DNA from 2 places in the Methylobacillus pratensis genome. Region 1 is predicted to be linked to the other one. Evidence: predicted binding sites of a transcription regulator. Region 1 holds the regulator's gene; the other holds the start of a gene.
What was found. The regulator sigma-54, encoded in region 1, starts transcription at its own class of promoters, with help from an activator protein. The targets are predictions, from matches to a motif close to TGGCACNNTTCCTGCT.
Positions count from the first base shown of each region.

Region 1 (6,016 bases):
TCGCCACCGCCTGGGCAAGATAATGGCTGAGCACGTCCATGAGGCCGGGGCTGCGCAACGGGGAGGTAAACAAGGGGGTGCTGAACTCGTCGGAGGCGGCCACCAGTTCATCCGGCGCTTCTTCGCCATTTGCAACAATGATCGCCGCCAAGTCGGCGGAAAACAGGTTCTTGATGGCCTGGAACAACTCGCGCGCCTTGAGACTGCGTAAATAATCCATTTCTGCGCAACCCAGCACCTGCACGCGGTTGGGATGCACAAAATTCAGGTGACCAACCAGCGCCAGGGATGGCTTGGTCACGGTTTCACTGGTCAGGGGGTTATCGCCGCCGGCTAACCCTGCTACCCATTTCAGCTTGAGCTTGCGGCGCGTATCCTTGTAAAGCTGGGTAACACTGATTTCAGCCATGTGTGCTTAATACCTTGGGAATGAATAAGCGGAAGGATTTGCTGCAAGAGCGCCAAATCCATGCATGAAAACCGGACTTGGCACTCTTTTGCAGCATTTCGCTAAAAGATTACTCGACCACCTGGTGCTTCAAACCTCCGGATGCCTGGTTGTGGTTGCTGACTTTTTCCTTATGTTTCACTACCTGGCGGTCGAGCTTGTCAGCCAGCGAGTCAATCGCGCTGTACATGCTTTCCGCCCCGCATTCCGCGTGCAGGTCGTTGCCCGGCACATGCAGGGTGGCTTCCGCCTTTTGCACCAGTTTCTCCACGCTCAGCGTGACCTTGAGGTCAATCACATGGTCAAAGTGATTGCTGAGTCGTGCCAGCTTGGACTGCACATATTCGCGCAGGGCTGGGGTAACGTCGAGGTGATGTCCGGTCAGGTGCAAATTCATAACGCTCTCCTTACTTGAAAAACGCGCAAATCAAAGCGACTTGCGCTGGTTGGCCGCGGGTATCTGTAGAGACTCGCGGTATTTCGCTATGGTTCTTCTTGCAACAACTATGCCTTGTTTGCCAAGGATGTCGGTAATCTGGTTGTCAGACAGCGGCTTCTTCGGGTTTTCCTCGCTCACCATCTGCTTGATCAACGCGCGGATCGCCGTGGCGGAGCACGCCCCTCCCGACTCCGTCGCCACATGGCTGCCGAAGAAATACTTCAACTCGTACACGCCGCGCGGTGTGAGCATGTACTTCCTCGTCGTCACGCGCGACACGGTGGATTCATGCAGGCCCAACTCGTCTGCAATCTCGCGCAGCACCAGCGGGCGCATGGCTACCTCGCCGTGTTCGAAGAAGTTGCGCTGCCTATCCACAATCGCCTGCGACACGCGCAGGATGGTGGAGAAACGCTGCTGGATGTTCTTGATCATCCATTTCGCTTCCTGCATCTGGCTCATAAGGTATTGACTGGAGCTATCGCGATTACGTTTCAGGATGCCGGCATAAAGCTGATTGATGCGCAGCTTGGGCACCACTTCGTCATTGAGGCTGGCGATCCAGATGCCCTTCACCTTTTTCACCACGATTTCGTGCTGGATGTAGTGGTCCGAGGTGATATGGCTGAACTCGCCGCCTGGGCGTGGGTTGAGTTGGGTCACCAGCTGCTGCACCGTTTTCAGGACATCGTCGTCGCAATGCAGCAGTTTGCGCAGGCGCGTGTAATCGCGGCTCGCCAGCAAAGGCAGATGTTGCTCGGCAACCTTGATCGCCAGGTCCACGGAGGGCGTATCTGCCGGCAGGGCGCGCAACTGCAATGCCAGGCACTCGGCCAGGTTACGGGCGCCGATGCCGGGCGGATCGAGGTTCTGGATATGCTTGAGCGCGGTTTCCAACTCGAGCAGGTCGATTTCGAGCTCTTCCGGCAGAAGCTCGGCCAGCTCTTCCAGCGACTGCTCGAGATAGCCGTCGTCATTGATGGCGTCCACCAGCACCATCGCCAGGGTCTGGTCGCGTTCTGACAGCGGTAGCAGCTTGATCTGGCTCAGCAGGTGCTCGCGCAAGGTGAGGTTGACCGCTTCCTGGAAACTGAAGTCGTTGTCGTCGTCATTGTTGGCGCCGCCCTCTTCCCAGCGGTTGCTGCCCTGGAAAGATTCGAAGTAATCGTCCCCGCCGCCGAATTCGTCAACGCGCGGCAACTCCTCGCTGGCTGGCGCAGGCGCCTCGCTGGCAGGAGCGGCGACCGCGGCATCCGGAGCGGGACTGTAGCTTTCGGACATCTCGGCAGCACCGTCCGGGCCGTCTATGCGCTCCAGCAAGGGGTTGGCCTGCAACAGCGACTCCAGCTCCTGGTTGAGTTCCTGCGAAGACAGCTGCAACAGCTTGATCGACTGTTGCAACTGCGGCGTCAATGCCAGGTTCTGGGAAAATTTTAGCTGTAGACTTTGTTTCATCTCTCTAATTCTGCGTTGACTACAGGCGGAAATCCTTGCCCAAGTAAACTTCTCTTACACTTTCGTTATGTATGATCTCGCTGGGCTTCCCCGATGCGAATACGCGGCCTTCATTCACGATGTAGGCGCGATCGCATATGCCCAATGTTTCACGGACATTATGATCCGTGATCAGTACCCCGATATTGCGCTCGGTCAGAAAACGCACGATCTTCTGAATGTCCAGCACGGCAATCGGGTCGATCCCGGCAAACGGCTCATCCAGTAGGATGAAACTGGGATTGGTCGCCAAACATCGGGCGATTTCCACCCGGCGTCGCTCGCCACCGGACAGGCTCACCGCCATGCTGTTGCGTATATGGGTGATATGGAGCTCCTGCAGCAGGGATTCAAGCTGTTCCTTCTGCTGCTCGGCCGTCATGTTCTGCAATTCGAGGATGGCCTGGATGTTTTCCGTCACGGTCATCTTGCGGAAGATCGACGGCTCCTGCGGCAGGTAGGCCAGGCCCATGCGCGCGCGCTGGTGTATGGGCATCCGGCTCAGATCCTTGCCATCCAGCAATATGCGTCCGCCATCTAGGGGCACCAGGCCCACCATCATGTAGAAACTGGTAGTCTTGCCCGCGCCGTTCGGCCCGAGCAACCCGACCACCTCGCCGCTGTTGAGCTGCAGGGAAATATCCTGCACCACGGTGCGCGACTTGTATTTCTTGCGTAAGCTTTCTACGATTAATTCACTCATTTATGCAATATCTATCGATGCCGTCTCTATAAAGCGCGGTTGCCTTCGGCCCGCATACAGACAAAGGCCCTCCAAATAGCCGTCAAGCTCAGGGAGTTTCTGCCGCGGGTTTCTTCTTGGGCTGGATAATGGCCCGCACTCGGCCAGTGGGTGTTGCAGGTGTCGCCGCTTGCGAGCCGCCGCTGATGACTTCCGCATACTCGGCATTGGCGTCATACATGATGTAGTCGCCATGCACGATATCCTCGCCGCGTTTGACCCATGCCTTGGTAAACAGCTGCACCTTGTCCATGCGTCCATCATACTCTATCCGCTGGGCGCTGCCTTCCATGTATTCGTTCTTGCCATCGCGCTTCTGCTTGAAGGTGGTGGGATTGCCATAGGACGTGCTGTGCTGGAAGCCTTCCTTGTCCTCGCGCACGATCAGCCTGTCGCCTCGGATCACCAGCGTGCCCTGGGTCAGGATGACGTTGCCGGTATAGGTGCTGGTCTTCTTGGCATCATTGACCTGCACGGAGTCGGCCTCCAGCTCGATCGGCTTTTCCCGGTCGGCCTTTTCGGCATGTGCCGTTGCAGACAGCATGCCGGCCAACATGGCAAGCAATAATGAATAACGCAGGTTGCGCATAGGGTCTCCGCTGAAGAATGTCGTTCTACTTGGTTTTAGTGGGCTGCTTGGCATTTTTGCTGTTACCGGATGTCGTCTTGCTGTTCTTGGAAGCCGCAGGCTTGGCTGCCGCCTGCTTAGGCTTGCTTGCCGTGCTGGTCTTGCTTGCCGCTTTTGGCTTGCTGCTCGTGCGCTTAGTGGCAGCCGGGCGTTCATAATGGCTGCGCACCCGTTTGTTGAGCTGGATAGTCTGGTTCTTCTTGTCGTAGACCATCCCGACCGCGCGCACCACGCTTTTCGGCCCTTGCGTAATCACCACAGGCTGGTCGGTCGACGCGATCTCGCTGTCCGGCTCCACGCGCAGGTATTCCGTCGTCAGCGTCATTTCCTGCCGGTCGCCAAATGCCTGCCGCACCACGCGCACGTCATCGCGGAACTCCACGACCTCGCCGTTGCTGGACACATGTCCGCGCTTGCCTGTTATCGTCGTGGTGGGCTTGCCGACGCCAAACTGGGTGAAATGCGGGTTTTCCAGCTCGGTAGTGTCGTCGTCCGGGTAATGCCGCATTTCAGAAGCCTTGAGAATATGGCTGATCGACCCTGTCGCATCCGTCTTGGTCGTGACGAAATTGTTCAGGATGTAATCGGGGTCGTGACGCGTCGTCCCATCCACGCGCGGCTCCGGCGGCTGCACCGTGCGGTCGATCCACAGCGTAATCAGGGCCAGCAGCCCGAGTACGGCAAGCGGAAACAGGATGGTATTGGTACGTCCTTGCATATCTCGCTTACTTCAAATAAGGGGCCATTTGCGCATCGAAGGTGCCTTGCGCCTTCATGAGCAGTTCGCAGACTTCGCGCACGGCGCCGAACCCGGCCTGGCGCTCTGTGGTGTAATGGGCATACTCCTTGACCAGCGGCATCGCGTGCGGCACGGTGATCGCCAGCCCGGCACGGCGCATGGGCGGAATGTCGATCACGTCGTCCCCCATGAACAGGCATTCCTCGGCAGACACTCCTTGCTTCTCGAGCAAGTCGTTGAAAGCCTCGAGCTTGTCGTCTATGCCCTGGTAGATGATCTGCACGCCGGTATTCTCGGCACGCTTCACCACCACATTGGACTTGCGGCCCGTGATATAGGCCATACGGACGCCGGTATGCTTGAGCATCTTCATTCCCAGGCCGTCCTGGGAATGGAACACCTTGTATTCCAGCCCGTCATCCCCCAGCATCAAGCCGCCATTGGTGAGGACACCGTCAACGTCAAACACTGCAATCTTGATGCGCTTTGCGCGTTCTTCTAAGGAAATCAACTTCTAAACCACCTTTGCCATGAGTAAGTCGTGCATATTGAGTGCGCCGACCAGGTTACCCTGCCGGTCGACGACCAGCAGGCTGCTTATTGAATATTGCTCCATCAAGGCCACGGCATCGACCGCCAGCTGCTCCGGGGCAATGACCTGCGGATCTTCATGCATGACGTCGCCCATGCTGGTGCCGTGGATGTCGATCCCGGCCTCGAAAGCCCGGCGCAAGTCGCCGTCCGTGAATATGCCGACCGGCTTGCCTGCCGCATCCAGCACCGCCGTCATGCCCAGCCCCTTGCGCGACATTTCCAGCAGGCCGTCCTTGAGGCTGCTGCTGCTTGGTATGCCGGGGATGTCGTTCCCGCTGCGCATGATGTCCTGCACATGCAGCAGCAGGCGCCGCCCGATCGAGCCGCCAGGATGGGCCAATGCGAAATCCTCGCGCGAGAACCCGCGCTGGTCCAGCAAGGTCACGGCGAGCGCATCGCCCAGCGCCAGCGCTGCCGTCGTGCTCGCCGTGGGGGCGAGCCCCAGCGGACAGGCCTCCTGCGATACGTGGGCGTCGAGGAAAATCGCCGCCGCCTTGGACAAGGTCGAGTGACGGTTGCCCGAAATACTGATGATAGGGGCGCCGATGCGCTTCAATGGCGGCAACAGCGCCAGCAGCTCATCCGCCTCTCCGGAATTCGACAGGGCGATCACCACGTCATCCCGGGTGATCATGCCCAGGTCGCCATGGCTCGCCTCGGCGGGATGCATGAAAAAAGCCGGCGTACCGGTACTGGCCAGCGTGGCGGCGATCTTGTTGCCGATATGCCCGGACTTGCCGATGCCGGTCACGACAACTCGGCCCCGGCATTGTAAAATAAGCTCGACTGCGTTGACGAAATTCTCATCCAGGCGCTCGGCCAATGCCTGCACTTCCCGCGCCTCGATGGACAAGACCTCGCGCGCAAGTTGCAGTGGTGCGGTTGCGCTATTGCTCGTCTTTAACTTGGAAATTCCCATATGTGCCAAGTAT
Region 1 covers NZ_JBSUSR010000003.1:108,400-114,415, reverse strand. Annotated here, with positions in the region: gene hprK (HPr(Ser) kinase/phosphatase) at 1-409, opposite strand, end outside; gene hpf (ribosome hibernation-promoting factor, HPF/YfiA family) at 519-845, opposite strand; gene ACW4YW_RS07920 (RNA polymerase factor sigma-54) at 876-2,342, opposite strand; gene lptB (LPS export ABC transporter ATP-binding protein) at 2,362-3,084, opposite strand; gene lptA (lipopolysaccharide transport periplasmic protein LptA) at 3,173-3,679, opposite strand; gene lptC (LPS export ABC transporter periplasmic protein LptC) at 3,738-4,469, opposite strand; gene ACW4YW_RS07900 (KdsC family phosphatase) at 4,477-5,001, opposite strand; gene ACW4YW_RS07895 (KpsF/GutQ family sugar-phosphate isomerase) at 5,005-6,003, opposite strand.

Region 2 (6,016 bases), 110 kb from region 1:
AAAAGGCCGCGCTGCCATGCAGTCGCGGCCTTTTTAGTTGGTGCGTTTCGGATTGACCGTTATTTCATCTCCAGCCTGAAGCGTACCGTGCCAAGCTGGTTCTCCACCAGGGCGAGCTGGTAGCCAGCCTGTTGCGCCTGTCGTCCCGCCTGGTAAAGCCCGATACCGAGCCCGCCTTCCGAACGGATGCGTTTGCGGAACAGGCTTGCCGCCACTTCTTCCGGCATGGGATTGCCGCTATCGGTAACCTCGATAAATATTTGGCCATTGATCACCAGGGAAGCCGAGATGCTGATGTCAGGCTCGTGCCGGGCTTTGGCCAATGCATTCTGCAGGAGATTGTCCACCACGCTGTCCCATACCTCGCTGTCTATCCTGGGGTCGGCTTCCGTCGTGATGGTTTCGCTGAAGCTGATGCGGGTGCCTGTATAGCGTTGTTGCAGGTTGTCCCACCACTCCAGCAATGGCAGCATGCGCGTGTTCTCGTTACGAGGTGCGCCCAGCTTGTCCAGCGTCAATGCCAGGCGCTGGTTGAGCAGCGGCAACTGCTTGCGGATCAGCGCGACCAGCCGCTCATTGTCTGCCTCGGTTGCCTGTTCGGCCGCGCTGCAAAGCGCGCTCATGGATTGCACGATGTTCTTCATGTCGTGTGTGAGGCGCGCGCCGGTTTCGTAGATCGCCTGCATGTAGGTATTCTGTAGCAAGGCTTCCTCGCGGCGCTTGGCTTCGTGGAACTCGCCCAGGATCTGCGTCAGCAGCTTGAGGTGAATCGTGAGCGCGGGCGTAAGCGGCCAGCGGCTGTACAGAGTCAGGTGAAAATCATGGAACTCGAGGTCGGCATAATAGGGCGCCTGGGTGCCAAACTCGCCCTGGTCGTCTTCTGTCTCCCATTTGCCGCCCGCCACCCACGGCAGGGTTTCAACCTCGCTCATCGCTGCATGCATGAATTCCTTGGCGCTGGTTTCGCGCTCGGCAAGTTCGGCGATATTTTTTATCCAGCGTTCGAACGGCAAGCCCACGCTCAGGAGGTAGCGCGACAGCAACTGCCCAATGCCGCTGAAGCCGGCCCGAGGGTTCCATAGCCAGCTTGCCAGCAACAACGCCGCTGCCAGGCCGAACACCACCCATACCACCACCTCGGCATAATCGGCCTCGGTAGTGCGCGAAATCGTGAAAATGCTGAGAATCAGCGTGACCGAGAGCAGGAATAGCAGCAGGGTGTAAAAGAAATCGAGGATAGGCGCATGCTGGTGGGTTTCCTGCTTCACGCGCAGGAACAGGATGACTAGCGGCAGGACGGGCAGCAGGTAGAGCATGAGGAATTCTGTGACCAGCAGTGCCGTATTGGCATCCAGCAGGTGCGGAATTACCCATAGCAGCAGGACGGAAAGCAGGTAGGTGGCAGCAAACAGGTAGCTTTGGCGCGAGGCGCGCGCCGTTGCGGAAAAAATGCGCCCGCCCAGCAACCCGAACAGCGCGGAGAGCCAGATAGCCAACAGCCACCAACTGACGAATACGGTAAACAGAATGCCGCCCGCGGCGAACAGCAGGATGGCTTGCAGGGAAAGTTTTTCCTTGGTTTGCCAGATTGGCTGCCAGATCAGGAACAAACCGTAATGGCAGAGCAGCAGACCTTTCTGTAGCGGGTCCTCGAAACCCCATAGCAATACCCCATGGAAGCTCAACAACATCAGCCCCAGCATCCATTGCTGCAGGGTCGATGCGCTTGGCCGGTAGGAATTAGTGCGGCTGCTTAAAGTGGCCATGAAATGGGATGGTCTCTGGTAGCGTGTGTCGTAATTTTGTCACTATAGACGAAATCTCAACACTTTGACGATATTTTGGCAAACATGGAATTTGGCCAAATCTGCTTAAAACCCGCGCCATTATTGGGTTTTTCTTTAATTCTGGTTGTTTGCTAATTGGCATGAGAGTTGCATATCTTATACCAACTGATTATTGAGGCTGCCGTGCCGGCAACCTCGCGCAAGGATAGCATATGAAAAAAACATCCGGCTTCACGCTGATCGAGCTGGCGATAGTCCTGGTGATTATCGGCTTGCTGCTGGGCGGCGTGCTCAAGGGGCAGGAGTTGATCAATAGCGCCAAGGCAAAAAATATTGCTAATGATTTAAAAAATGTGCAGATTCTGCTTTATGGGTACCAAGATAAATATAGGGCATTGCCTGGGGATGACCCTGCGGTAGAGGCACATATTACAGGAGGGCGTAGGGCAACTACTCCTGCAAATGGTCAAGCAGGGCGTATTGATGGGCATTGGAATTCTGTTACGGACACCGATGAGTCATACTTGTTCTGGCAACATGTCAGATTGGCTGGCTTGGCTACTGGGTCAACTCAGATTGGAACAGATGCTTATATTCCAAGAAATGCAGATGGTGGGCGTATTGGAGTGCAAAGCCTGAATGGTTTTAATACGATTCAGGATGCTGGGAACCCTATGGTGGGTACCTTTGTGGTTTGTTCTGACGGAGTTACTGGACGTTTAGCTAAACAGATTGATGTATTACTAGATGATGGATTGACAGATAATGGGGCGGTGCGTGTTACTACGACTCCTGCTGCTGTTGGAACAGCTGGCAATTCTCTGGCGAATGCCGCTGTTCCTGATGGTGGAACTTTCACGGTTTGTATGTCTTTCTAAATATGAATGTTTTAAGTAAAAGCCCGCATTTGCGGGCTTTTACTTTTCCAGCGTTATGAAGTAAACCGCTTTTGCATTAAAATAGCCGGCTAATCAGAAAAGTAGCGATCATGAGCGACAACATCGTCGAAATTGACAATCTATCCTTTGGCTACAAGACGCGCTTGCTGCACAAGGGCATCAACATGAAATTCCCGCGCGGCAAGGTGGTGGCCATCATGGGCGGCAGCGGCAGCGGCAAGACCACGTTGTTGCGCCTGATTGGCGGACAGTTGAAGCCGTCGGGCGGCGAGGTGCGCGTGGCGAGCGAGGTAGTGCACAAGCAGGACCGTAAAGGTTTACAAAAGCTGCGCCGCAAGATGGGCATGCTGTTCCAGCAAGGCGCCTTGTTCACTGATCTATCCGTTTACGAAAACGTGGCATTCCCGATCCGCGAGCATACCGATTTGCCGGAATCCATGATCCGTGACTTGGTGATGATGAAGCTCAACGCCGTAGGCTTGCGCGGTGCGCGCGATCTCAAGGCGACCGAGCTTTCCGGCGGCATGGCGCGTCGCGTGGCATTGGCGCGCGCGGTGGCGCTCGATCCTGCCATCATCATGTACGACGAGCCGTTTGCCGGGCTGGACCCGATCTCGATGGCGGTGATCTGCAACCTGATCCGCAGGCTCAACGACGCGCTGGGCGCGACTTCCATCATCGTGACCCACGATGTACAGGAAGTGTTCGCCTTTGCCGATTATGTGTATTTCGTGGCGGACGGCGTCGTGGCTGCCGAGGGTGCGCCGGAAGACCTGCGCAAGTCCGAGCTGCCGTTCGTGCACCAGTTCGTGCATGGCGAGGTGGACGGGCCTGTGCCTTTCCATTACGCCGCGCCTGATTACAGGCAGGATATCTTGAGGAGCGCGAATGTTTAGTGCTGTAGCGAATGTGCTTCGCGGAATCGGCCATCGCGTGATTGACCGCCTCTGGCGGTTCGGTGCCAGCATCCGCTTTTTCTTTTACGTATTGATCTATTCGGGCGAGAGTTTCCGCAGGCTACACCTGACCATACGCGAGATTTATTTCACTGGCGTGTTGTCGTTGATCATCATCCTCGTCTCGGCGTTCTTCGTCGGCATGGTGCTGGCCTTGCAGGGTTACAACACTTTGCAGCGCTACGGTTCTTCCGAGGCGATCGGCGTGCTGGTGGCCTTGTCGCTGGTACGCGAGCTCGGGCCGGTGGTAACCGCCCTGCTGTTTGCGGGGCGCGCCGGAACCGCGATCACTGCGGAAATCGGCCTGATGAGGGCGACCGAGCAATTGTCCGCGATGGAAATGATGGCGGTAAGCCCTGTCGCCCGCGTGGTGGCGCCAAGGTTCTGGGCCGGGGTGTTCTCCATGCCGTTGCTGGCAGCCTTGTTCTCCATGGTCGGGGTACTGGGCGGCTATCTGGTGGCGGTGCCCTTGATCGGTGTGGATGCCGGCGCATTCTGGTCGCAGATGCAGGCCAGCGTGGATTTCCGCGAAGATATTGTGAACGGGGTGATCAAGAGCGTGGTGTTCGGTATTGCCTGTACCATGATCGCCCTGTTTGAAGGTTTTGATGCGCCGCCGACCGCCGAAGGCGTGAGCCGCGCGACGACGCGCACGGTGGTGAATTCCTCATTGGCGGTGCTGGGTCTCGATTTTGTAATGACTTCGTTCATGATTGTTGCGTAAGCGCAACACACTGGAGAAAAGATGGAACGTACAACAATTGATCTTTGGGTCGGTGTTTTTGTCGCTGCAGGGGCTGCGGCGCTGTTTGGTTTGGCATTGAAGGTCGGCAATTTCAACAGCGCCACCCTTGGCGAAACCTATAGCGTGACGGGAGCTTTTGAGAATATCGGCAGTCTCAAGCCACGTGCCCCCGTGAAAAGTGCAGGCGTGGTCGTGGGGCGGGTGGACAGCATCAAGTTCGATCCTGAAACCTATGAGGCGCAGGTGACAGTGAAGGTGGACAAACGGTATCCTTTCCCTAAGGATACGTTTGCCAATATCTACACTGCCGGCCTGTTGGGCGAGCAATATATTGGCCTGGAAGCCGGCGGCGACGACAAGATGCTGCAGGACGGCGACAAGTTTGTTAAGACGCAGGATGCCGTGGTGCTGGAAAAGATGATCAGCCAGTTCCTTTACAGCAAGGCGTCCGAGTCAGACGACGATAAGTCTAACGATAGTAAAGAGGCGGAATAAGCATGCAAACAATGATGAAGTGGATGGCCGCGATGGCGTTTGTTGGCTGTGCGAACCTGGCCATGGCGGAAGTCGCGCCTGACGCGCTGGTAAAGAAGACGGCCGAGGATGTATTGGCGGTCGTGAAGCAGGACAAGGACATCCAGGCTGGCAACCAGAACAAGATTTTTGCCTTGGCAGAAGAGAAGATCCTGCCTAACTTCAATTTCGACCGCGTGTCGCGCCTAGTGCTGGGCAAGGCATGGAGCAAAGCTTCTCCCGAGCAGAAGCAGGCTTTCCAGGACGAGTTCCGCAGCTTGCTGCTGCGTACCTATGCCACTGCATTGTCCAAGTACCGCAACCAGACCATCGAATACAAGCCGTTCCGTGCGCAGCCCGGCGACACCGACGTCAAGGTGAAGACGCAGATCCTGCAACCGGGCGGCCAGCCGGTCGCTGTCGATTACAGCCTGGAAAAGAATGGCGATAATTGGAAGGTGTACGACATCACCATAGAAGGCGTGAGCCTAGTGACCAACTATCGCGGCCAGTTCAGCAACGAGATCCGCCAAGGCGGCTTGGACAGCCTGATTCAGAAGCTGGCTGCCAAGAACCAGGAATCCAACAAGTAAGCGAAGAGTAGAACTTGGCACAGATTCAACAACAAGGAAACCGCTGGCTGGTCAGCGGCGACATGACCGTCAATCAGGCAGACGCCTTGCTGGCTGAAAGCAAGGCCTTGCAGATGCCTGGCACACTGGAGATCGACCTTGCCCAGGTGGATGAGGTCGATACGGTGGCGCTTAGCCTGATTTTCGAGTGGTTGCGCCATGCCGCTGCAAGCAAGTCTGCTGTCAGTCTGGTGAACTTGCCGGCTAATCTTGCCAGCCTGGCTACGCTGTATGGCGTGCTCGAGCTGATTCCGCAATCCAGCCACAGCCATTGAGCATTGGGGCTCAAGCCCCAGTTTCATTGATGATTCCCGCGATCAATATCCAGCAGGTGCACAAGCGTTTCGGCGATCTACATGCGCTGAAAGGCATCGACTTGTCCATTGAGCAGGGCGAGTTTTTTGCCTTGCTCGGGCCGAACGGCGCTGGCAAGTCCACATTGATCAACCTGCTGGCAGGGTTGTCGCGCCCAAGCAGCGGCACC
Region 2 covers NZ_JBSUSR010000003.1:219,705-225,720, forward strand. Annotated here, with positions in the region: gene ACW4YW_RS08435 (sensor histidine kinase) at 60-1,766, opposite strand; gene ACW4YW_RS08440 (prepilin-type N-terminal cleavage/methylation domain-containing protein) at 2,000-2,665, shown strand; gene ACW4YW_RS08445 (ABC transporter ATP-binding protein) at 2,776-3,582, shown strand; gene mlaE (lipid asymmetry maintenance ABC transporter permease subunit MlaE) at 3,575-4,366, shown strand; gene mlaD (outer membrane lipid asymmetry maintenance protein MlaD) at 4,388-4,882, shown strand; gene ACW4YW_RS08460 (MlaC/ttg2D family ABC transporter substrate-binding protein) at 4,885-5,493, shown strand; gene ACW4YW_RS08465 (STAS domain-containing protein) at 5,508-5,807, shown strand; gene ACW4YW_RS08470 (ATP-binding cassette domain-containing protein) at 5,837-6,016, shown strand, end outside.
Region 2: the regulator sigma-54 is predicted to act here: its motif matches at 1,771-1,786, upstream of ACW4YW_RS08440 (prepilin-type N-terminal cleavage/methylation domain-containing protein).